2 regions of the Streptomyces sp. NPDC058758 genome follow, and region 1 is predicted to be linked to the other one. Evidence: riboswitches for the same ligand, from Rfam matches in the RefSeq annotation. Region 1 holds a riboswitch; the other holds the start of a gene.
The links. Region 1 has a riboswitch for glycine ahead of gcvP (aminomethyl-transferring glycine dehydrogenase). Riboswitches for the same ligand answer to the same signal wherever they lie in the genome.
Positions count from the first base shown of each region.

Region 2: another riboswitch for glycine. It lies ahead of gcvT (glycine cleavage system aminomethyltransferase GcvT); the one in region 1 lies ahead of gcvP (aminomethyl-transferring glycine dehydrogenase).

Region 1 is NZ_JBHYPS010000072.1:5,613-12,561, reverse strand. It holds gene ACFW6A_RS38325 (bifunctional nuclease family protein) at 1-119, shown strand, start outside; gene ACFW6A_RS38320 (MerR family transcriptional regulator) at 332-949, shown strand; gene ACFW6A_RS38315 (DNA polymerase IV) at 1,121-2,638, shown strand; gene ACFW6A_RS38310 (PRC-barrel domain-containing protein) at 2,725-3,096, opposite strand; glycine riboswitch at 3,210-3,309, shown strand; gene gcvP (aminomethyl-transferring glycine dehydrogenase) at 3,489-6,374, shown strand; gene ACFW6A_RS38300 (DUF5999 family protein) at 6,444-6,650, opposite strand.
Region 2 is NZ_JBHYPS010000005.1:278,868-285,816, forward strand. It holds gene ACFW6A_RS09505 (L-serine ammonia-lyase) at 1-364, opposite strand, end outside; gene glyA (serine hydroxymethyltransferase) at 527-1,795, opposite strand; gene gcvH (glycine cleavage system protein GcvH) at 1,820-2,197, opposite strand; gene gcvT (glycine cleavage system aminomethyltransferase GcvT) at 2,275-3,390, opposite strand; glycine riboswitch at 3,542-3,642, opposite strand; gene ACFW6A_RS09525 (AAA family ATPase) at 3,819-4,481, shown strand; gene ACFW6A_RS09530 (enhanced serine sensitivity protein SseB) at 4,582-5,322, shown strand; gene ACFW6A_RS09535 (enhanced serine sensitivity protein SseB C-terminal domain-containing protein) at 5,381-6,175, shown strand; gene ACFW6A_RS09540 (ABC transporter substrate-binding protein) at 6,401-6,949, shown strand, end outside.

The sequences.
Region 1 (6,949 bases):
GCAGCGACGGCGTCCTCGACGACGCCGGGATCGCGATTCCCGACGAGCAGGAGGACGAGGTGGAGAAGTTCCGCGAGTTCCTCGACCAGATCTCGCCGGAGGACTTCGGGAGCCAGTGACGCGACGGCTCCCGTGCGCCGCTCGGGCGGGACGCGTGGGGGGCGGCCGAGGAGCGCTGTCGGCGCATTCGAGTAGCCTTTCCCCGGAGTGGGACACGTGAAACCACTCTCTGGGTGATTATCACTCGGCGTGCCGAGTGTGGCGATCGTTGACGCACCCCTAGTGACTGCCTACCTTCGAGTGGGCAGGTCAAGGACGGAGGGTCGGCGTGATGAGCAGCGCGGACGGTACGGCAGGGAGCTCGCTCGGACGCGTGTCCGGGGAGAGCGCTCCGTATCCGCTTCACGGCAGTGTGGGCGACTTCGGCACGGAGCGGAGCGCCGGGGTGGCGGACGAGGCGATCGGATACCGCGGCCCCACGGCCTGCGCGGCCGCCGGCATCACCTACCGCCAACTGGACTACTGGGCGCGCACCGGGCTCGTCGAGCCGAGCGTGCGGCCCGCGTACGGCTCCGGGACGCAGCGGCTGTACAGCTTCCGGGACGTCGTCGTCCTGAAGATCGTGAAGCGTTTCCTGGACACGGGCGTCGCCCTCCAGAACATCCGGGCGGCGGTGCAGCACCTGCGGGCCCGCGGTTTCCGGGACCTGGAGCGGATGACGCTGATGAGCGACGGGGCGACCGTCTACGAGTGCTCCTCGCCGGACGAGGTCGTCTCGCTGCTCCAGGGCGGGCAGGGGGTCTTCGGCATCGCGGTGGGGGTCGTCTGGCAGGACGTCGAGGCGGCCCTGTCGCAGCTCCACGGGGAGCGCGTCGACACCGGCGAGACGCTGGTGGGGCACAACCCGCAGGACGAGCTGGCGCGGCGCCGGCGCGACCGGGCCGTCTGAGGTCCTTCCGCGAGCCGCCGTACTCTCCCGGTCCGGGTTCTTCCCGGTCCGGGGTCTTTCCGGTCCGGGGTCTTTCCGGTCCGGGGTCTTTCCGGTCCGGGTCTTTCCGCGAGCCGGTGGGGGCGGGGCCCGTACCGGCGGTTGTCAGTGGCGTGAGGCAGCATCGGAGACGTGAGAGCCGCCCCCACGATCCTGCATCTGGACATGGACGCCTTCTTCGCCGCCGCCGAGCAGGCGTCGAAGCCGAGCCTGCGCGGCAAGCCCGTGGTGGTGGGCGGTCTCGGGCCGCGCGGCGTGGTGGCCACGGCGTCGTACGAGGCGCGGCGCTTCGGGGTGCACTCGGCGATGCCGATGGGGCAGGCGCGGCGGCTCGCGCCCAACGCCGCGTACCTGGTGCCGCGCTTCGCCTTCTACCGGGCGATCAGCGGGCAGGTGATGGAGCTGCTGGGGCGGCTGTCACCGCTGGTGGAGCCGCTCAGCCTCGACGAGGCGTTCGTGGACCTGGAGGCCGGGGGGCTGGCGGGCGACAGCGCGGGCGCGCGGGCGGTGGGGGAGCGGCTGCGGGCGGAGATCCTGGCGACGACCGGGCTGACCGGGTCGGTGGGGCTCGCGGGGTCCAAGATGCTCGCGAAGATCGCGTCGGAGGAGGCGAAGCCGAACGGTCTGGTGCTCTTCGAGCCGGGGAGCGAGCGGGCGCTGCTGGCGCCCCGGTCGGTGCGGATCATCCCGGGGGTGGGGCCGGCCACCGGTGACCATCTGCGGCGGGCGGGGATCACGACGGTCGCCGACGTCGTGGAGGCGGGCGAGGACGAGCTCGTACGGATCCTGGGGCGGTCGCACGGGGCCTCGCTGTACCGGATGGCGCTCGGGCACGACGACCGGCCCGTGGTGGCCGAGCGGGACGCGAAGTCGGTCTCCGTGGAGGACACCTTCGACGTCGACCTGCACGACCGGCTGCGGATCCGGCTGGAGGTGGAGCGGCTCGCCGAGCGGTGCGTGGCGCGGCTGCGGGGGGCGGGACACTCGGGGCGGACGATCGTCCTGAAGGTGCGGCGGTACGACTTCTCGACGCTGACCCGGTCGGAGACGCTGCGGGGGCCGACGGACGACCCGCTGGTGGTGCGGGAGGCCGCGGAGCGGCTGCTGGAGCTGGTGGACACGACGGGCGGGGTGCGGCTGCTGGGCGTCGGGGTGAGCGGGCTGGCCGACTACACGCAGGAGGACCTGTTCGCCCAGGCCGGGGCGGAGGCCGGGGCCTGGGCCGGGGGCGGCGGCGGGGCGGGGGCGGGGGGCGCGGAAGCGGGGACCGGGACGTCGGGTGCCGCTGCGGGCATGGGCGTGGGCATGGGTGTGGGCGTCGGGGAGGGCGGGGCTGCGGGGGGCGCCGGGGGCGCGGCCGACGCGCCGCCGACGGCCACCGAGACCGCGACGCGGCGGTGGGCCCCGGGGCACGACGTGCGGCACGCGGTCCTCGGGGCGGGCTGGGTGCAGGGCAGTGGGCTCGGGCGGGTCACCGTCCGCTTCGAGGAGCCCGGGAGCACGGTGCCGGGGCGGGTGCGGACCTTCGTGGTGGACGATCCGGAGCTGGAGCCGGCGGATCCGCTGCCGCTGGTGCCCGGCGGGGTGACGGGGGCGGAGAGGGCCGCCCCGGTCGCTCCGGCCGCCCCGGTCGTCCGCGCGGGTGAGTGAGCCCTCCCGGGGTGGCCGGGCGGGCTCGGTACGGCGTGGTCCGGGGCGGTCCCGTCCTGGGCTGCGTTCTCCCGCGCCGCGTCCCGCTACGCCGCGTCGTCCTGGCCGGCGAGCCGCCCGAAGTCGGGGATCTGCGCCGGCGGGGGCGGCAGCGTCAGCTCGTAGTGGCGGTAGAGCTGGAGTTCCTGTTCGGGGGAGAGGTGGCGGCCCACGCCGAAGTCCGGCGCGTCCTTGATGAGCGAGCGCTCGAAGGGGATGTGGAGGCCGTCGTCGGCCAGCTCGCTGGGTTCCAGCGGGACGAAGGCGTCCCTGCCGAAAAGGCCGGTGCGGACGGCCGCCCACTCGGGGACGCCGGTCGCGTCGTCCAGGTACACCTCGTCCACGGTTCCGATCTTGTGTCCGTTCCGGTCGAACGCCTTGCGGCCGATCAGGCTGCGCGGATCGATGTCGGTCTGCACGGTCCCTCCAACTGGTCGCAACTGCTCTACACCCCTACCAAAGTGCACAACTGGGATGTCGGCCACTTGAGCGATGAGGGCGACAACCGCGCTGGTAGGCTGGCTGTGGCTGTCGACACCGTGCGGGAGAGTCCATCGGAGAGGGTTTCCGGTGGCGCCGAAGGAGCAAATCCTCCCCGGAATCTCTCAGGCACCCGGTACCGCGCGGGCGAGGTCACTCTGGAAAGCAGGGCGGGAGTCCGACGGCACCCGCCCTCACCGACGGTGAAAGCCGGCGTGCCCACGGGCGTGCCGGTGAAGCTCTCAGGTTGAGATGACAGAGGGGGAGGCCGTCCGGGCACCCGCGCCGTGGTGCCCCTCGCAGGTCGTGACGACCAGGAGGCCCCCGCATCATGACCGCCAACCGCACCCCGCTCTCCGAGCTCGAGCAGGGCATTCCCTTCGAGCAGCGGCACATCGGACCCGACGCCGAGGCGCGGGCCAAGATGCTCGCGCAGGTCGGATACGGCTCCCTCGACGAGCTGACGGCCGCCGCGGTGCCGGACGTCATCAAGAACGCCGAGGCGCTGGACCTCCCCGGTGCCCGCACCGAGGCCGAGGTCCTCGCCGAGCTGCGCTCCCTCGCCGGCCGCAACCAGGTCCTCGCCCCGATGATCGGCCTCGGCTACTACGGCACCTTCACGCCGCCGGTCATCCTCCGCAACGTCATGGAGAACCCCGCCTGGTACACGGCGTACACGCCCTACCAGCCGGAGATCTCGCAGGGCCGCCTGGAGGCGCTGCTCAACTTCCAGACGATGGTCGCCGACCTCACCGGTCTGCCGACCTCCGGCGCCTCCCTCCTCGACGAGGGCACCGCCGCCGCCGAGGCCATGTCGCTCTCGCGCCGCGTCGGCAAGGTGAAGAACGGCGTCTTCCTCGTCGACGCCGACGCCCTCCCGCAGACCATCGCCGTCATCGAGACCCGCGCCGAGCCGACCGGCGTCGAGGTGGTCGTCGCCGACCTCTCCGAGGGCATCCCGGCCGAGGTCGCCGAGCGCGGCGTCTTCGGCGTGCTCCTCCAGTACCCCGGCGCCTCCGGCGGCGTCCGCGACATCAAGCCGCTGATCGACGCCGCCCACGAACTCGGCGCGATCGTGACCGTCGCCGCCGACCTGCTCGCCCTCACCCTGCTCGTCTCGCCCGGCTCGCTCGGCGCGGACATCGCCGTCGGCACCACGCAGCGCTTCGGCGTCCCGATGGGCTTCGGCGGCCCGCACGCCGGTTACATGGCCGTCCAGGACAAGCACGCCCGCTCCCTTCCCGGCCGCCTCGTGGGCGTCTCCGTCGACGCCGACGGAAACAAGGCGTACCGCCTCGCGCTCCAGACCCGCGAGCAGCACATCCGCCGCGAGAAGGCCACCAGCAACATCTGCACCGCGCAGGTGCTCCTCGCCGTCATGGCCGGCATGTACGCCGTCTACCACGGTCCGGACGGTCTCAAGCAGATCGCCCTCCGCACGCACCGGTACGCGGCGATCCTGGCCGCCGGTCTGACCGCCGGGGGCGTCGAGCTGACCCAGGGCGCCTTCTTCGACACGCTGACCGCGCGCGTGCCGGGCCGTGCGGACGCCGTCGTCGCCGCCGCCCGCGAGGCCGGCGTCAACCTGTACCGCGTGGACGCCGACCACGTCTCGGTCTCCTGCGACGAGACCACCGGGCGCGAGCAGCTCGCCGCCGTCTGGGCCGCCTTCGGCGTGACCGGCGACGTCGAGGCGCTGGACGCCGCCACCGAGGACGCCCTCCCGGCCGGCCTGCTGCGCTCCGACGCGTACCTGACCCACCCGGTCTTCCACGCGCACCGCTCCGAGACCGCGATGCTGCGCTACCTGCGCCGCCTCTCGGACCGCGACTACGCGCTCGACCGCGGCATGATCCCGCTCGGCTCCTGCACCATGAAGCTGAACGCGACCACCGAGATGGAGCCGGTGACCTGGCCCGAGTTCGGCCAGATCCACCCCTTCGCGCCGATCGAGCAGGCCGAGGGCTACGTCACGCTCATCACCGAGCTTGAGGAGCGCCTGGCCGAGGTCACCGGATACGACAAGGTCTCCATCCAGCCGAACGCCGGTTCGCAGGGCGAGCTGGCCGGTCTCCTCGCGGTCCGCGCCTACCACCGCGCCAACGGCGACGAGCAGCGCACCGTCTGCCTCATCCCGTCCTCCGCGCACGGCACCAACGCCGCCTCCGCGGTGATGGCCGGCATGAAGGTCGTCGTCGTGAAGACCGCCGAGGACGGCGAGGTCGACGTCGAGGACCTGCGCGCCAAGATCGCGCAGTACCGCGACGAACTCTCCGTGCTGATGATCACCTACCCGTCGACGCACGGCGTCTTCGAGGAGCACGTCGCCGACATCTGCGCCGAGGTCCACGAGGCCGGCGGCCAGGTGTACGTCGACGGCGCCAACCTCAACGCCCTGGTCGGCCTCGCCAAGCCGGGCCACTTCGGCGGCGACGTCTCGCACCTCAACCTGCACAAGACCTTCTGCATCCCGCACGGCGGCGGCGGCCCCGGCGTCGGCCCGGTCGGCGTCCGCGCCCACCTCGCCCCGTACCTGCCGAACCACCCGCTCCAGCCCACCGCGGGCCCGGAGACCGGCGTCGGCCCGATCTCGGCCGCCCCGTGGGGCTCCGCCGGCATCCTGCCGATCTCCTGGACGTACGTCCGGCTGATGGGCGGCGAGGGCCTCAAGCGCGCCACCCAGGTCGCCGTCCTCGCGGCGAACTACATCGCCAAGCGCCTGGAGCCGCACTACCCGGTGCTCTACACCGGTCCGGCCGGGCTCGTCGCCCACGAGTGCATCGTCGACCTGCGGCCGCTGACCAAGGCGACCGGCGTCACCGTCGACGACATCGCCAAGCGTCTGATCGACTACGGCTTCCACGCCCCGACCATGTCCTTCCCGGTCGCCGGCACGCTGATGATCGAGCCGACCGAGTCCGAGGACCTGGCCGAGCTGGACCGCTTCTGCGACACGATGATCGCGATCCGCGCCGAGATCGAGAAGGTCGGCTCCGGCGAGTGGCCGGCCGAGGACAACCCGCTGCGCAACGCCCCGCACACCGCGGCCGCGCTCGGCGGCGAGTGGGCCCACGCCTACGACCGCGACGTGGCGGTCTTCCCCGCCGGCGTCTCGGCCGCCGACAAGTACTGGCCGCCGGTCCGCCGCATCGACGGCGCCTTCGGCGACCGCAACCTGGTCTGCTCCTGCCCGCCGCTGGACGAGTACGACCACTGACCGCGGGCATGACAGAGGGCCGGTCCGGAGTCTCCTCCGGGCCGGCCCTCGGCGCTGCCGCGCCGTGCCTCAGGCGGCCGTCGTCACCCGGCCCGTGGTGAGCGGCCGGTGCGGAGCGATGATCTGCCCGTCCGGCAGCAGTTCGCCGGTGTCCTCGAAGAGCAGGACACCGTTGCACAGCAGGCTCCACCCCTGCTCCGGGTGGCACGCCACAGGGGTGGCGGCCTCACGGTCGGCGGAGTCGGCGGTGGGACAGGCAGGCTGGTGCTGGCACATGGGTGGGTTCTTTCGCTGCGTCGTGGTGGATGTCCTGCGGCTGTTCGCGCTCATGGCCGCCCCCGTCGGTCGGTTCGGTTCCGGTCCCAGTCTTGCCGCACGGACGGCCTTCCGCAGGGATTTCGCGTCAGCTCGTCCTCTCCCGGGAAGACGCATCACCCGCAGGGGCGGTTCAGGTCAACACCCCCGCCCTTTCGGGTGGTTCGGGGTGGCCCGAGCGGGCTAGTCCGTCCGGGAGGGGTGTTCGGCGACGGTGTTCGGACGCCGTTTCCGGACAGCAGTGCGCCCCGTGACCCGGG
Region 2 (6,949 bases), on a different contig from region 1:
GCAGCGCCTTGCGCCGGTGCAGGACCAGGTCGTCGTCGAAGGAGAACGGGATCTCGTGCGCGCCCAGCAGGTTGATCCGCCCGCTCGCCTTGATCCGCTCGAACTCCTCGTCGGCGCGCTCCACGTCGACCGTGCGGGGCGAGTTGCCCTCCAGGCCGAGGAGGACCGCCTTCGGGGTGCCGTGGCCGTGGCCGGTGGCGCCCAGCGAGCCGTACAGCTCCGCCCGGACCTTCGCCGTCCCGGCGAGCAGGCCCTCGTTCCTCAGCCGGCGCGCGAACATCCGGGCCGCGCGCATCGGACCCACCGTGTGGGAGCTGGACGGGCCGATGCCGATCGAGAACAGGTCGAAGACCGAGATGGCCACGGGGGACTCCTTGTGGGGCTAGACGCCGTTGTCTGCCGGGGTGGTGCAGAAACAAGCAGGAAAGGGGCGGTGCGGGGGCACGGGGCAAAGGGGCGGGGCACCGCGCTCACTGTCCAGTGTGCGCGGTGCCCCGGAGCTTCGTACGAATAAAAGCGTACGAAATTACTTCAGACCGGGGTACAGCGGGTGCTTGTCGGCCAGGGCGGTCACCCGGGCCTTCAGGGCCTCGGCCTTCTCGCCGTCGAAGCCCGGCTTGAGCGTCTCGGCGATGATGTCGGCGACCTCGGCGAAGTCCTCGGCCGTGAAGCCGCGGGTCGCGAGGGCCGGCGTGCCGATGCGCAGGCCGGAGGTGACCATCGGCGGGCGCGGGTCGTTCGGAACGGCGTTCCGGTTGACCGTGATGCCGACCTCGTGGAGCCGGTCCTCGGCCTGCTGGCCGTCGAGCTCGGAGTTCCGCAGGTCCACCAGGACCAGGTGGACGTCCGTGCCGCCGGACAGGACGGAGACGCCGTGGGCGGCGACGTCGTCCTGGACCAGGCGCTCGGCGAGCGCGCGGGCGCCGTCCAGGGTGCGCTGCTGGCGCTCCTTGAACTCCTCCGAGGCCGCGACCTTGAAGGAGACGGCCTTGGCCGCGATCACGTGCTCCAGGGGGCCGCCCTGGAAGCCCGGGAAGACGGAGGAGTTCAGCTTCTTCGCGAACTCCTTCTTCGCCAGGATGATGCCGCCGCGCGGGCCGCCGAGCGTCTTGTGCGTGGTGGAGGTGACCACGTCCGCGTACTCGACCGGGTTCGGGTGCAGACCGGCCGCGACCAGGCCCGCGAAGTGGGCCATGTCGACCCACAGGTACGCCTCGACCTCGTCGGCGATCCGGCGGAACTCCGCGAAGTCCAGCTGGCGCGGGTACGCCGACCAGCCGGCGATGATCACCTTCGGGCGGTGCTCCTTGGCGAGGCGCTCGACCTCGGCCATGTCGACCAGGCCGGCCTCGTCGACGTGGTACGCGACCACGTCGAACTGCTTGCCCGAGAAGTTCAGGCGCATGCCGTGGGTGAGGTGGCCGCCGTGCGCCAGGTCGAGACCGAGGATCGTGTCGCCCGGCTGGGCGATCGCGAAGAGGGCGGCCTGGTTGGCGGAGGCGCCGGAGTGCGGCTGCACGTTGGCGTACTCGGCGCCGAACAGGTCCTTGATCCGGTCGATCGCGATCTGCTCGGCCACGTCGACGTGCTCGCAGCCGCCGTAGTAGCGGCGGCCCGGGTAGCCCTCGGCGTACTTGTTGGTGAGGACGGAGCCCTGGGCCTCCATGACCGCGACCGGAGCGAAGTTCTCCGAGGCGATCATCTCGAGGGTGGACTGCTGGCGGCGGAGCTCGGCGTCGACGGCGGCGGCGACGTCCGGGTCCAGCTCGTGGAGGGGAGTGTTCAGAAGCGACATGAAGCGATCCCTAGGGGGTCTCGGTCAGCCTGCGGTGAAGGCGGTGTACTCGTCGGCGGTGAGCAGGTCGTCCTGCTCGGCCGTGAGGCGCACCTTGAACAGCCAGCCGCCCTCGAACGGAGCGGAGTTCACCAGCGACGGGTCGTCCACGACGTCCTGGTTCGCCTCGACGACCTCGCCGGTCACCGGGGAGTACAGCTCGCTCACGGACTTGGTCGACTCCAGCTCGCCGCACTCCTCGCCCGCGGTGACGGTGGCGCCGACCTCGGGGAGCTGGACGTACACGATGTCGCCGAGCGCGTTCGCCGCGTGCTCGGTGATGCCGACGGTCGCGACGCCGTCAACGGCGTCCGTCAGCCACTCGTGCTCCTTGCTGTAGCGAAGCTGCTGGGGGTTGCTCATGACCTGATTCTCCTGGATCGGGGGAGTGCTGATGTACGTGGGTCTTGCGGGGTGAGACGCCGGGTGGGACGAGTGCGTCACTTCTGGCGCTTGTAGAAGGGCAGCGCCACGACCTGGTAGGGCTCGTGGGTGCCGCGGATGTCCACCCCTACACCCTCCGTGCCCGGGGCGGCGTGCGCCGCGTCGACGTACGCCATCGCGATCGGCTTGCCGAGGGTCGGGGACGGAGCGCCCGAGGTGATCTCGCCGATCACCTCGCCGCCGGCGACGACCTGGAAGCCGGCGCGCGGGACGCGGCGGCCCTCGGCGACCAGGCCGACCAGCTTGCGCGGCGGGGCGGTCTCGGCGCGCTCGGCGGCGGCCTCCAGCGCCTTGCGGCCGACGAAGTCGCCGGGCTTCTCGAACTTCACGACCCGGCCGAGGCCCGCGTCGAAGGGGGTGAGGTCGGTGGTCAGCTCGTGGCCGTACAGCGGCATGCCCGCCTCCAGGCGGAGCGTGTCGCGGCAGGACAGGCCGCAGGGGATCAGGCCGACGCCCGCGCCCGCCTCGGTCAGCGCCTTCCAGACGCCCTCCGCGTGCTCCGGCTTCAGGAACAGCTCGAAGCCGTCCTCGCCGGTGTAGCCGGTCCGGGCGATCAGGGCCGGGACGCCGGCCACCGTGCCGGGCAGGCCGGCGTAGTACTTCAGTCCGTCCAGGTCGGCGTCGGTGACCGACTTCAGGATGCCGGGGGACTCCGGGCCCTGCACGGCGATCAGCGCGTACGCGTCGCGGTCGTCGCGGACCTCGGCGTCGAAGCCCTCCGCGCGGGCGACCAGCGCGTCCAGCACGACCTGCGCGTTGGAGGCGTTGGCGACGACCATGTACTCGGTCTCGCCCAGGCGGTAGACGATCAGGTCGTCGAGGATGCCGCCGTCCTCCCGGCAGATCATCGTGTAGCGGGCGCGGCCGTTGCCCACCGTGGAGATGTTGCCGACCAGGGCGTGGTCGAGCAGGTCGACGGCCTGCGGGCCGGTGACCGTGATCTCGCCCATGTGGGAGAGGTCGAAGAGGCCGGCCGCCGTGCGGACGGCGTTGTGCTCGTCGCGCTCGCTGGCGTACCGCAGCGGCATGTCCCAGCCCGCGAAGTCGGTCATGGTCGCGCCCAGCGAACGATGCAGGGCATCGAGGGCGGTCAGGCGGGGGGTGGTGCTCATGATGGACGTGGCTCCCGGGTCCCGAAGGCGGAAAACATGACAGGCAAGGACGTTCCTCCCCATCTGTCATGGAACCTGAGAGGTTCACCGGGGGCATCCCCGGCTTGCACCTTGGGTGGGGACACGGAGGCGTCCCGCTTTTCAGATCTGCCTCATCCACGCGGTACGGGGCCTGAGAGATTCAAGGGAGGGACTTGCTCCTTCGGCGCCCGGACGGCCGAGGCCGGTCCGGAACTCTCCCGCGCGGATTCGAGCGGCCGGTATGCGGTTGTGGGGCGCTGCGCGCGCCTGGCGCGCACATCATCGCACGCGGTGTCGGCGCCGCAAATCGCTTGTCTCGGATTACCGTTTCTTTACACTTCGTGGGCAAGGGTCTCCGTGAGGTCTCCCGGCACGTCTCCCGGGGTCCCGACAGGGGGAGAGCAGCGATGAGGATCCAGCACACCGGCGTCTTCGCCGGCGACGGCGCCATACCGGCCCAGCGGGCCCGCGCCCGGACCCGCGGGCGCGGACGCGTCGTGCGGGACCTGCGCGAGCGGGGAGGCCGCGGCCCGCGTGCCCTCACCTTCGCCGCCGGCGACGTCGTGGTCGTCTCCGGGCTGCCCGGCAGCGGCAAGTCCACCCTGCTGCGGCGGGCCGCCGAGGGCCGGGGCATCGACTCGCAGGACGCCCGGGAGCGCTGGGAGGCCCGGATGCCCCGCCTCCTGCCGTACGCGCTCTACCGCCCGCTGGTCCGGATCGCGCACTACGCCGGGCTGTACCGGGCCCTGCGCTCCGGCGCCGGGATCGTCGTCCACGACTGCGGCACCCAGTCCTGGGTCCGCGGCTGGCTGGCCCGCTCCGCCGCCCGGCGCGGCCGCGCCCTCCACCTGGTCCTCCTCGACGTCGACCCGGACACCGCGCGGGACGGCCAGCGCGAGCGGGGCCGGGGGGTGTCCGCGTACGCCTTCGCCCGGCACCGCAGGGCCGTCGGCCGGCTCGTCGGCGCCGTCGAGGCGGGCCGGCTGCCGCGCGGCTGCGCCTCCGCCACCCTCCTCGACCGGGACGCCGCGACCGCGCTGCGCCGCATCGGCTTCCGCGCCCCGGCGTGAGGCCCGCCCGCCGGGTTCTGGTCACAGCCGGGGCGGGGCGGCGTTAGGGTGCTGCGGGACGGCCGGGACCAGGGCCGGACGGGAAGGGGACGGAACCACCGTGGACGTGACGTGGCCGGGCAACGAGCTGGAGGAGGCGCTCGCCGCCGCGCTCGGGCAGCCCGCGGCCGGAGGCCGGCTCATCGAGGTGCTCGGCCGCAGCCCCGTCTGGGTCCCGCTGCCCAACGGCGGCGGTCCCGACAGCCCCGACCTGGACCTCGCCACCATGGAGATCGGCGGCGCGGCCTACGTCCCCGTCTACAGCTCCCAGGAGCAGTTCCTCGCCTGCGTCGGCGACCACATGTCCTTCACCGTCGCCCCCGCCCGTGACTTCGCCCGCGGCCTGCCCCCGCAGCTCGGCATCGCCGTGAACCCCGGCGGCGTCGTCGGCGTCCCGCTGCCCCCGCCCGCCGTCGCCGAACTCTGCCGGGTCGGCCGCACCGCGCTCGACGGGCCCGCGTCCGGCGGCCGGGTCCGGCTCTTCGAGCCCGACTGGCAGGACGACCCGGTCGACTTCCTCGCCGCGGCCGGCGCCGAGTTCGAGGCCACCGGCGTCGTCGCCACCGCCCGCCGCGTCCTCGCCAGCGTCGAGGGCACCGAACCGGCCCTCTTCGTCGGCGTCCAGCTCACCGGCTGGGACGGCGTCGACCGCAACGCCCCGCTGGACGCCCTCGGCCGCGCCCTCGGCCGCGTCGAGGTCGCCTGGCCGGTCAACCTGATCCTCCTCGACATGGCCGCCGATCCCGTCGGAGACTGGATGCTGGAGCGGGTGCGCCCCTTCTACCGGCGCGCGGGCCACTGACCCACCGATCCGAAGAACCACCGAGCCGTACGAGACAGACAGAGGGGCGGGACCCAGGGTGAGCGCGTCAGGCAGCGCCGCGACCGGAGAGGTCGAGCACATGCTGCGCCAGGTGGCGCCCGGACGCTACGACGCGTACGAGGGCCTGCTGCACGCCCTGGCCGACGGTGAGCTGTACATGCTGCTCTGGCAGGGCGACCCGGGCTCGCCCGACGCCCAGTACGGCAACATGGAGGTCGACGGGCACGGGTACGCGCCCTGCGTCACCTCCCCCGGCGAGCTCGCCGCCTCCGGCTGGCACCGCGCCCACGAGCGCGTCACCGGCCGCGAGATCGCCCGTGCCCTCTACCCCGAGCGCTGGGGCGTCTGGCTCAACCCGCACGCCCCCGGCGGCGGCGTCGGCATCCCGTGGGCCGATCTGCGCCGGATCGCCACCGGCCTCGACCGGATGCCCGCCGGGCCCCTCCGGGTCTCCGAACCCGCCCTGGAGATCCCGCAGTTCTACGCCCACCTCACCCAGAACGCGCACCGGACCCCGGCCGTCCGCTCGCTGCGCCGGGGCTGGGTGCAGCCCGCGCTCGGCACCCCGTACCTGGTCATCGGCCTCGACCTGTACGACGGTTCGGCCGCCGCCGTCGACGAGGTGCGGGCGATGATGCGCCAGTCGATCGGCTCCGTGCCCGAGGGGCTGCCCGTCTCGACGGTCGCGCTCTCCGACGCGTACGACCCGGTGGCGCTCTGGCTGAAGGCCCACGCCCGCCCCTTCTACGACCGCGACGCGCACGGCGCACCGTCCCACCATGCGGGATCCCACCGTCCGGGATACGGCTACCCGCCCGCGCGGCACCGCTGACGCCCTCCCCGTCCCTTTTCCCCGCCCTGGCCGAAATGCCTTGCCAGGGCGGGGTTTTGCGTCCACCTGGTCCCGCTCCCGCCGCCGATGTCCGGCATCGGACCGTTTTGGTGAGTGTCCGGGTCTCAGGTTGGTATCACCGCTATGCGGACTGTTCTCTGCCGCGTCACTCGCCAGTAGCGTTCGGCCGGTCAAGACCACACATGGCGACCCAGGGGTGGACCCATGCGCATACTCAATTCCCGGTCGACCCGGGCTCTGACGGCGGCCATCACGGTCGGCCTCATCGCCACGGGCTGCGCGAGCGACCGGGACAAGGACGAGAACAAGTCCGGAGCCAAGGACACCTTCGTGTTCGGCGCCCCGGGCGACCCGGCCTCCCTCGACCCGGCCCTCGCGAGCGACGGCGAGACCTTCCGGGTCACCCGCCAGGCGTTCGAGGCGCTCCTGGAGCACGAGCCCGGCGGCAGCAAGCTGGTGGGCGGGCTCGCCGAGAAGTGGTCGAGCAACCCCGAGGGCACCGTCTGGACCTTCAACCTCCGCAAGGGCGTGAAGTTCCACGACGGCGAGACCTTCGACGCGAAGGCGGTCTGCGCCAACTACGACTACTGGTTCAACTGGAAGGGCACCTACCAGTCGAGCGCGGTCTCGTACTACTGGCAGACCATCATGGGCGGCTTCAAGGCCAACGAGGACAAGGAGACGCCCAAGGCGAACTACAAGTCCTGCACGGCCAAGGACGAGTCCACCGCCGTCATCGAGGTCTTCGAGCCC